DNA from 3 places in the Priestia veravalensis genome. Region 3 is predicted to be linked to each of the others. Evidence: predicted binding sites of a transcription regulator. Region 3 holds the regulator's gene; each other region holds the start of a gene.
What was found. Region 3 encodes LexA, which represses DNA repair genes until DNA is damaged. Its sites were predicted from a motif close to CGAACATATGTTCG; they were not measured.

Region 1: a site for LexA is predicted at 1,429-1,442, ahead of AS180_RS19120 (DNA polymerase IV). Genes of this name have one in related genera too.
Region 2: a site for LexA is predicted at 2,009-2,022, ahead of recA (recombinase RecA). Genes of this name have one in related genera too.

What each region holds. Positions count from the first base shown of each region.
Region 1 is NZ_KQ758705.1:7,804-11,078, forward strand. It holds gene AS180_RS19115 (organic hydroperoxide resistance protein) at 1-89, opposite strand, end outside; gene AS180_RS19120 (DNA polymerase IV) at 208-1,407, opposite strand; gene AS180_RS19125 (DedA family protein) at 1,594-2,169, shown strand; gene AS180_RS19130 (RNA polymerase sigma factor) at 2,206-2,688, opposite strand; gene AS180_RS19135 (DUF6449 domain-containing protein) at 2,702-3,275, opposite strand, start outside.
Region 2 is NZ_KQ758627.1:67,793-71,067, forward strand. It holds gene rny (ribonuclease Y) at 1-557, opposite strand, end outside; gene recA (recombinase RecA) at 839-1,876, opposite strand; gene AS180_RS22030 (hypothetical protein) at 2,066-2,287, opposite strand; gene AS180_RS00400 (competence/damage-inducible protein A) at 2,414-3,275, opposite strand, start outside.
Region 3 is NZ_KQ758632.1:14,107-17,381, reverse strand. It holds gene AS180_RS04690 (DUF896 domain-containing protein) at 115-345, opposite strand; gene AS180_RS04685 (YneB family resolvase-like protein) at 407-1,078, opposite strand; gene yneA (cell division suppressor protein YneA) at 1,154-1,489, opposite strand; gene lexA (transcriptional repressor LexA) at 1,634-2,254, shown strand; gene AS180_RS04670 (magnesium transporter CorA family protein) at 2,361-3,275, shown strand, end outside.

The DNA.
Region 1 (3,275 bases), on a different contig from region 3:
TCTAGATTAATTAGGCCATCATCTGATTTGACGTGCCCTTCACGCCCACCTACTGCTGTTGCTTTTGAAGTAAATAAAACTGACATCAAAATCACCTCATATACGTAATTGTAAAGTCCTTGCTCATGCAAAAAAGCTCTTGCACGCTCTATGGATATATTACCCTTTTAGAGTGGATTGAAACATGTCGTTCTATACTCTCTTCTATTATTTTTTTAACCCCTTTCGTATAATTTCATCACCATATTTACTTTGAAGCTGCTGAACTGCTTTATAGAGCGGTTCATCTTTTACGTGCCGTTCATATGTAAATAAACTAAGCTGCTCTTGATTTCGATCGTTCATTCGTTCTACTTGTAGAGCTGCTACCCCTAACAAGCGAACTGGTTCACCGTTCCAATGCTTTTGAAGCAACTTGTTTACCCAATGAAGCAACACTTTTGACTGATTGGTCCACTGATCAATGGTTTGGGTTCTTGTAATTGTTTTGAAATTACTATAGCGAATGGTTAACTGAATCGTTTTGCTGACTACTTTTTTGGCATGCATTCGCTTACTAACAGACTCAGCGAGATCATTTAAAATCGGTACCATCTCCCGATCATCCGTCATATTTTTCGCTAATGTTTTTGAATGTCCAATCGACTTAAATTCCGACCTGCGATTTGGATTTACAGGTCGATCGTCAATCCCATTAGCTCTTTGCTTCATTTCTACTCCTCTTACTCCAACTGTGGCCTTTAGCTTATGATCATCTGCGTGCGCTAGCTCTTCAATCGTATGGATATGAACGGCATTCAACTTCTCAGCGGTTTTATTACCTATACCATGCATATAAACCACTGGGTGTGGCCAAAGTTTCTGATGAATATCGCGCTTTCTTAAAATTGTAATTCCAAGCGGTTTTTTCATGTTGCTTGCCGTTTTAGCTAAAAACTTATTTGGTGCAATGCCGATTGAGACCGGTATTTGTAACTCATTCAAAAGATCGTTCTGTATTCGCTGTGCAATCTCGAGTGGCGTACCTTGATGAAAGCAATCCGTTATATCTAGATATCCTTCGTCAATAGAAGCAGGCTCAAGAATAGAAGAGATCGTTGATAAATAAGAAAACATTTGCGCTGATACTTTGCGATAAAGAGTAAAATCTGGTTTTAACACAATTAGCTGAGGAAAAATTTTTTTAGCTTCCCATAATGGCATCGGTGCATATATTCCTTTATTGCGAGCCGCATAGTTGCACGTTACCACAATCCCTCTACGCTCTTTTGGGTTACCCGCAATGGCCATAGGTTTTCCTTTCAGTGCCGGATTACGCGCTTCTTCCACCGATGCATAAAAAGCATTAACATCAATATGCAATATGACTCTTCCCTTTTTTGGATACATGCCTTTCAACACACTCACCTTCTTTCTATCCGAACCAACAGAATATATGTTCTTATTTTAAACCAAAAAACAATTAATGTGAATAATTCTATAGCGGTTTGTAATATGATGGACAAAGAGTAAAAAACGGGCGGATTGTTTGATGAACATCCCTTTGAAGCATTCGTATACTATAATAACTTTGACAAAAATGGGGGAAACGCCGTGGTGGATCAGATTATCACAGTAATTCAACAGTTTGGATATGGATATTTCTTTTTATTAATCATCATTGGTGCTAATTTCACACCTATTCCAGATCCTCTCTTTATTATGCTTGCAGGTAACCATGCCACTCTTTCTACTTTTCACCCTCTTATTGCTTTTCTCTTGACTTACAGTGCCATGATGCTTAGCTTATATGTTAAATTCTTATTTGCTAGATGGTTTCGCAAGCAAACAATAAAAGCTCTCTCTCAATCACGCTTTCAAAAAAAGCGATATGAAATTGAAAACCTCATTACCTCATACGGTTCCTTCGGCATTATGCTCAGCTTCTTCTTGCCGGGAATGCGACACGTTATGCCATTATTTTTAGGAACAACGAAAATGCCTCACCTTAATTATATAACAACAACATTTTCATTTGGATTGGTTTGGACGTTTGCGTTTTTTTTATGGGGGTTTAAAGTTGATGATGCCGCTTCATTTGAAACCATTTCTCAATTCACTATTTTGTTTATTGCCATCAGTGTTGGAAGCTTAGCCTATAAAAAGCGAAAAATGCGTAGTAAAGAATGAAAAAAGCCAATCCTCTAAGTAGAAGATTGGCTTCTTTCACATAAGCTGATATGCATAATGCTTCATGAATAGCTTTCGTGCTCGATAAAGTGCAGACTTAATAGTCGTGACTTTCATGTTAAATTGTTCAGAAAGCTCTTCATATTTTAAACCATACTCATATTTTAAGATCAATAGGTTTTTATATTGAGGCTTTAATTTATTTAAAGCTTTTACATATTGCTCAAATTGCTCTTTGGATAATACAAAATCCATCGGTGCATTTTTTAGCTCTGTTGGTCCCTGTGTTAGCACATAGCGAGTATGAACGGAATTTTTTCTGATTAAATCACAGCGCTTATTTAAAGCAACTCGAAACAACCAAGCTCTTTCTTTCCCCTGTTCAACTTTATATTGATTTTCTAAGTATTTCATCGCTACATCTTGCGTGATATCTTCAGCATCTTGCTTGCTGACACCTCGCTTTTGCAAATAAGCTAGCACCTGTCGCAAATATGGTTCAATATTGCTAGCACTCATATTTCTTCTCCCTTTATTTTAGTAATTTTTCTTTAATAAAGTCTGGAACTGTCTCCTCAGTAAATTCCTGGATTTCAGGAGTACTAGGATCTTCTTTATAATAGATACCGACTAAATAAGCTCCGTTGCTTGCCCAAGATACGGTTTCTAAAATTTCTTCTTTTTGATCGTTATTCTTCACTTCAATCGTTTTCTCAGATTCTACTAATGAAGGAAATTCTTCGTCTGCATAAAAGTCTATTTCATGCTGATGTGGATTTTTTAGCACAACTATTTTTTCAATATCTTCTGGTAATACACGCACTTTGTTATATAGGCCTTTTTTCTTTAGCCAATCGCTCACTTCATCATACGATTTTTCCCAGGTTACGTGTTGCTTATTTTTGCCTTGGCCCGTATTGAAATCAATATAAGCCCATGGTCCGCGCTCGCTGTACATTTCTTCAAATGTTTCGTTTTTCATCGACGTTTTTAGTATTTCAGCAAGCGCTTTAATATCTTCTGGGTTGCGAATGCTAGCTTGCTTACTAATTTGTCCATCCGAGGTAATTTGTACATTTGTAACATCACTCATATCTCCACTTCGT
Region 2 (3,275 bases), on a different contig from region 3:
TCGGCTTCTTCTTTGGCACGATTTTCTGTTTCTTTCACCATCATCGCAACATCATGGGAAAGTTCATTTTCAACACGATCTAAAATAATCGCTCGTGCATCGTCTCTCGTTAAGCCTGAAATGCGTTCTAATTCCGCTTGACCAGCCTTGACTAATTCTTCAACTTTGCTTTCCATCTCTTCAATATGCTGTTGTTTAACAGTAAGAGAATTATCTTTCTTTTCAAGTGCCGCTTCACGTTTATCAAGTGACTCGTCTTTTCGATCAAGATTTTCCTCTTTTTGCATTAATCGATTTTCTTGTTTTTGAAGTTCTGCTCGACGATCACGAATATCTAGTTCTGCCTCTGTACGAAGCTGATGGATTTCATCTTTCGCTTCTAATAAAGCTTCCTTTTTCAAAGCTTCCGCCTCACGGGTTGCATCATCGATAATTTGTTCTGCGTTTGACTTTGCTCCCGCAACCTTAGCTTCAGCAATCGATTTACAAACAAAAAAGCCAACAACTGCACCGACGATTAGGCCAAGCAAAGCGAAGATGATTGTAATTATATCCATCATTTCACCTCCCCTTGCTATAAACTTGTAAGTTTTTAATTTCATGTCGGCATGTATATCGCCTTCACCTTTCAATATACACACAAAGGCTTTTAAACGCTAAAATGTTTTAAAAAGGGAAAATATACATCTTAATTGTAAGTCTGTCCATTTTTATTGTCAAGCCTATGAAAATGCTATGTCACGAAAATCCTTGCCCCTGCTATCACTATGATTAACATTTTTTTCAAAAAAAAGACCCTTTTTTAAAAAAGAGTCTTTTTTAAGCAAAAGAAGTGTTATTAAATTTTCAATTCATCTTGAGCATCGTCTTCAGGCATTTGCTCTGCCGCTTCGTCTAATCCATGATATTCACGAACTTGGCCAGCAATTTCTTGACGAATATCAACATTTTCTTTTAGGAACTGCTTCGCATTCTCACGGCCTTGACCTAAACGTTCTTCGTTATAAGAATACCAAGCTCCACTTTTTTGTACGATATCTAAATCAGAAGCAATATCTAAAATTTCTCCTTCTTTTGAGATTCCTTCTCCGTACATAATATCCACTTCAGCTGCGCGGAATGGTGGTGCTACTTTGTTTTTGACAACTTTAATTCTTGTCTTGTTTCCTACAATATCGTTACCTTGCTTCAACTGCTCAGCACGACGAACTTCAAGGCGCACTGAAGAATAGAACTTAAGCGCACGTCCACCTGGCGTTGTTTCAGGGTTACCAAACATAACGCCAACTTTTTCACGAATTTGGTTAATGAAAACAGCAATTGTTTTCGACTTATTAATAGCACCTGATAGCTTACGAAGTGCTTGAGACATTAAACGAGCTTGTAAACCAACGTGAGAATCTCCCATTTCACCTTCAATTTCAGCCTTAGGCACAAGGGCTGCAACAGAGTCAATAACCAGAATGTCAACTGCTCCACTACGAACTAACGCTTCAGCAATTTCAAGTGCTTGTTCACCTGTATCAGGCTGTGATAAAAGAAGCTCGTCAATATCGACACCCAACTTTTGTGCATACACCGGGTCTAACGCATGCTCAGCATCGATAAACGCTGCTTGTCCACCCTGCTGCTGTACTTCTGCAATTGCATGAAGCGCAACTGTTGTTTTACCAGAGCTTTCTGGACCATAAACTTCAATAATACGTCCGCGTGGATACCCACCTACACCAAGCGCAACATCTAACGCTAGAGAACCACTAGACACAGTTGAAATTTTACGTTCCGTTTGTTCTCCTAATTTCATAATTGAACCTTTACCGAATTGCTTTTCAATTTGTTTTAGAGCCATATCAAGGGCTGCTTGACGATCGTTCACTCGATTTCCTCCTCTATACTTGCTTGCTTTGTTTTATAATTTAAGATTACTACATTGTAGTAGCAATGACGTTTTAATTAACTTTCTATACATAACTATACTCGCTTTTGAGTCATTTGACAAGCAAAAAAGCGAATAAACGTTCGATTTTTTTATTTTAACAGCCAAGACCATATTTTAAAAAAATAACTATTTTATGAAGGAAAAGAGTTTGGGACATAACAAAAGATTGCTTCTAAGAGACGAACAATAGCTGTTCCAATCTTTTTGGTTTGTCTCAACACGTTCGTTCCATTGCGCTACGGCCACTCGCTTTCCGCGGGGAGGAACCTGAGCTTCCTCGCTGCGCTGCGGGATCTCAGTTTTCCCTCTCTTTCCCGCAGGAGTCGAGTGCCCTACGCTCCATTCCACCCTGTTTCCAACATTGTTTTCACAATCAACAAAAAACCTGAACGATTAAAAGTGAGAAACTCTCAATCGTTCAGGTTTATCATTGGCTGAATTACTTATGTCCCAGCCTCACACCGCTTCAATATATTACTGTTTCAATAGTTGTAAAAGATAATAAATTCCATAATTCACAGTGCGTTTACGGATACCATCACGACTGCCTGTAAGCTTTAGCGAATACACGCGTGTTTTTTCATTTTTAAAAGCTATACCAATGTAAACTGTACCAACTTCTTTACCTTCTTGCTTAGACGGACCAGCGACGCCTGTAAAGCTAATACCAACATCAGAGCCTGTCAGCTTTTTCACACCAACAGCCATTTCTTCTGCGCATCTCTCGCTAACTGCCCCGTCTTGCTCTAGGGTTTCTTTTGCTACATGTAGCACATTGTGCTTTACCTCAGTGTGATAAGCAACAATGCTACCTTTTACAACATCTCCAGCTCCAGGAATGCTCGTTAGCGTCCCACTAAACAATCCGCCAGTTAAACTTTCAGCTGAAGCAACGGTCACTTCTTGCTCTCGCATTGTAGCAATGAGTTCAGCCTGTAGAGATGTCATATCGTATCCGTAGAAAAACTCTCCTACACGGCTCATAATCTGCTTTTCTACTTCATCAAGCATTCGATGAGCCTCAACCACATCTCCATGCTTAGCCGTTAAGCGAAGCGTTACTTCTCCATCAGCAGCTAACGGCGCAATGGTTGGGTTTGTTTGTGCATCTAATAAATCCTCAATATCTGTTTCTAACTGAGACTCTCCAATTCCAAAGAAACGTAAAACGCGAGATTCAATTTGCTCTTTCATATCTAGCTTTTCTGCTAAATATGCTTGTCCATACGATTCATACATAGGGTAAAGTTCCTTTGGTGGACCAGGAAATAACATGTAGTGAATACCACGCACCGTAATGCCCATTCCTGGTGCCATTCCATAATCGTTTGGCAGT
Region 3 (3,275 bases):
TATTTGATTCGTTTTTTTTCGTACTTTTACATTTTTCGTTTCCAAACGCAAAAATATACAAAAAAACTAGAGAAACTCATTTCCCTAGTTTTTGCACCACAGCAAACCATCGCCTTAGTGTAGACGCTTCTTTTTGCTATCTTTCAGTTTTTTAGGGGTTACGTCATTCCCTTTTTCATCAACAACTTTAATCGTATGAAGATGATTTGTCATTGATTGACGGAACGTTTGTAAATATTCTTTACGAAGCTCTTGCTGTTCTTGTGCTTCAGCTTCTGTTAAACCTTCCGCCTTTGATTTTTTAGATAGTTGATTGATTCGTGCCATTTTATCTTTAGACAACATTTTGTCAGAACTCCTCGCTTTTTAATACAGTTTAAACCATAATACAATACTACACATCTTACTAAATCTCTTGTTTTTTAGCAAGAAGCTCGCCTTGGTCGTCGCAGTACTCCTGATAGCGACGGTGTACAGTTGCTTTTGATACCTTATAACCAAAGCCTTTTAGCGTGACAGCAATTTCTGCAAATGTTAAGCCATTATTACGTAGTTGTACAATTTCTTCTATGGGAACTTCCTTTCGTTCTCTACCTGAGTTTACATGCTGGTTTTTCAAATTATGCTCCGGGTGATACCCATTGGCAACTGCTCTTTTCATACCTCGTTTAATTTTTGCATTATGTAATTTTCTTTGATGTTCTTCCACCAAGCTAATGATGTTTAACAACATGGAATCAGCTTCTGATAGCTGTAGCTGTCCCTGATGACTAATCGTGTAAATTGCTACTTTCTCTTTATTTAACGCGTGCAGTAAAGCAATCCTTGCATTTCCACGCCCCAGTCGTGTTTCATCCTGAATAAGCAGGGTAGAAACGTCTTCTGCTTTTAATAATTCTAAGACTTCTAATATTCCTTCTCGGTCAACTTCATAGCCGCTCGCTTTTTCAGAAATAACTTCACAAACTGTAAAATTATGCATCGTAGCAAGTTGCATTAACTCTTCTTCCTGCCTCTTTAACGATGTCTCTTGGGCTTCTTTATCCGTACTTACTCGACAATAGATAACTGCTTTCATCTTTCTAGCTCCCTTTCTTCATTTCCAAACACTAAAACCCCTACCATCGTTCAGTAGAGGACTCGTAGCTCTAGTTCACTTATCAAAAGCAATCTGATGATCACTTGCTAAATCAGATTTCAATACCGGAATATATAACTGATCTCCCGGAGAAAGCGACTGTGTAGATGGAACAGTTAGCTCATTCATATTTTGGACCCATTCTACAAATTCATTTGGTGATAAATTATGATGCTTACTATATTCTTGGGATAATTCCCAAATAGTGTCACCCTTTGCAATAGTAACAGTTGTATATTTTTCTAACTCCACTCTATCTGCTCCTAATAGCAACGTCAAGACATATGTAAGTGCGGCGATAACCACAAAAAAGGTAGTATAATGTTTAATAGATTCTATTAATGGTCTCATTTCAAATCCCCCTCAGAATGTATGTTCTCATTTTATTGCGAACATCCGTTTCTGTCAATGGGTTTTTTCGAACTTATGTTTGTATATTATATATAGCCATGATATAATTTATAGCAAAGAATAGCTAAAAATGAGGTGAAATGTATGAAGCTATCAAAACGTCAACAAGAAATACTAGATTTCATTAAGCATGAAGTGAAATTAAAAGGATATCCCCCATCTGTTCGCGAAATTGGTGAAGCAGTTGGTTTAGCATCTAGTTCAACAGTTCACGGGCACTTAGCTCGTTTAGAAAGTAAAGGTCTAATTCGTAGAGACCCCACAAAACCAAGAGCAATTGAAGTTCTTCAAGCAGAGGCCGATGTAAGCATTCCACAAAGTGCAGTTATAAATGTTCCTGTTATCGGTAAAGTTACGGCAGGCTTTCCAATTACTGCAATTGAAAATGTAGAAGAATACTTTCCGTTACCTGACAAGTACGCCTCTCCAGATGAGCAAGTATTTATGTTAGAAATTATGGGAGAAAGTATGATTGAAGCCGGTATACTAGATGGAGATATGGTCATTGTTCGCCAACAGCAAACAGCTAATAACGGCGATATTGTTGTAGCAATGACGGAAGACAACGAAGCAACTGTCAAACGTTTCTTTAAAGAAGATAATTTCGTTCGCTTACAGCCAGAAAACTCCACAATGGCACCTATTATCTTACGTCATGTAACTATTTTAGGAAAAGTCATTGGAGTATATCGCTCCATTCATTAAGAAAAACCAGCTGCAACCCAGCTGGTTTTTTATGTTTTTTTTTGGTCAAATATAGGTATATTACTTAAAGAGCAATAATGAAAAGCATAAGGGAGGGAATTTCTCAGTGGATAAGTGGCAAGCAATGAACTCTCCTTTTCAAGATATTACACCGAATCGTGCAATAAACATGTTCTTGTTTCCTTTTTCTTTTAACCGAAAAGAGAAAAAAGATTTAGTTTCAGCTCTTTATGAGCATGAATTTGACTTTTTTTCTCTAGAGAATACAGATTTAGAAAAGAAATTTTATAGCAAAGACTATTTTGTTTCCCACGCTAGCCTTGATCAATACTTTCTTCCTTATATCGAATGTATTCTCTTTCCTCAATCACCAAAAGAAACAGGGCTCATTCGATTTTCAAAAAAGGTGAATCAAGAAATTACATTTGAAACAAAAGCGTCAACAATTCTAAGTGAAGTTTTGTCTATTGATATTTTTTTATGCCCATTTGAAATCGGTGTAATGACGATTCGTATCGAAGTAAAGGGAAACCATTATTCGTACGATGACGTCATTGAGTTTATGAATCATTTTCGCGTATTAGAGCCTAAATTAGCTGAAGAGCACGGAGCGACCATTACATACAAAAATAAAACCTATGATAAAGTACAAGATTATATTTTTTCAAACTTAACACCGTTTCTAAAACCTTACATTGAGCAAGAAACACAGCACAGCAAACATTTTGGAAGCCTGCCTTATTTTATTGATGAACGGATGTACGTACTAAGTTACGTAACCGTCAACAATGAACAGCCTATTAGCAGTGGCACCTTATTTCGAACTGGACAACTGAACAGCTATGATACTGGCGGTAAACCATTTATTTCAGCTAGAAACCAAGAATATATTGATGAATACAATGATCAACACGTCTACAAGCGATGGACGCCCGAAACATACTATGTTGTAACAGACCACGTTTTTTCTTGTATTTCACATTCAGCCGATGAAGAGACGAATCAAATGTTAATGAATCAC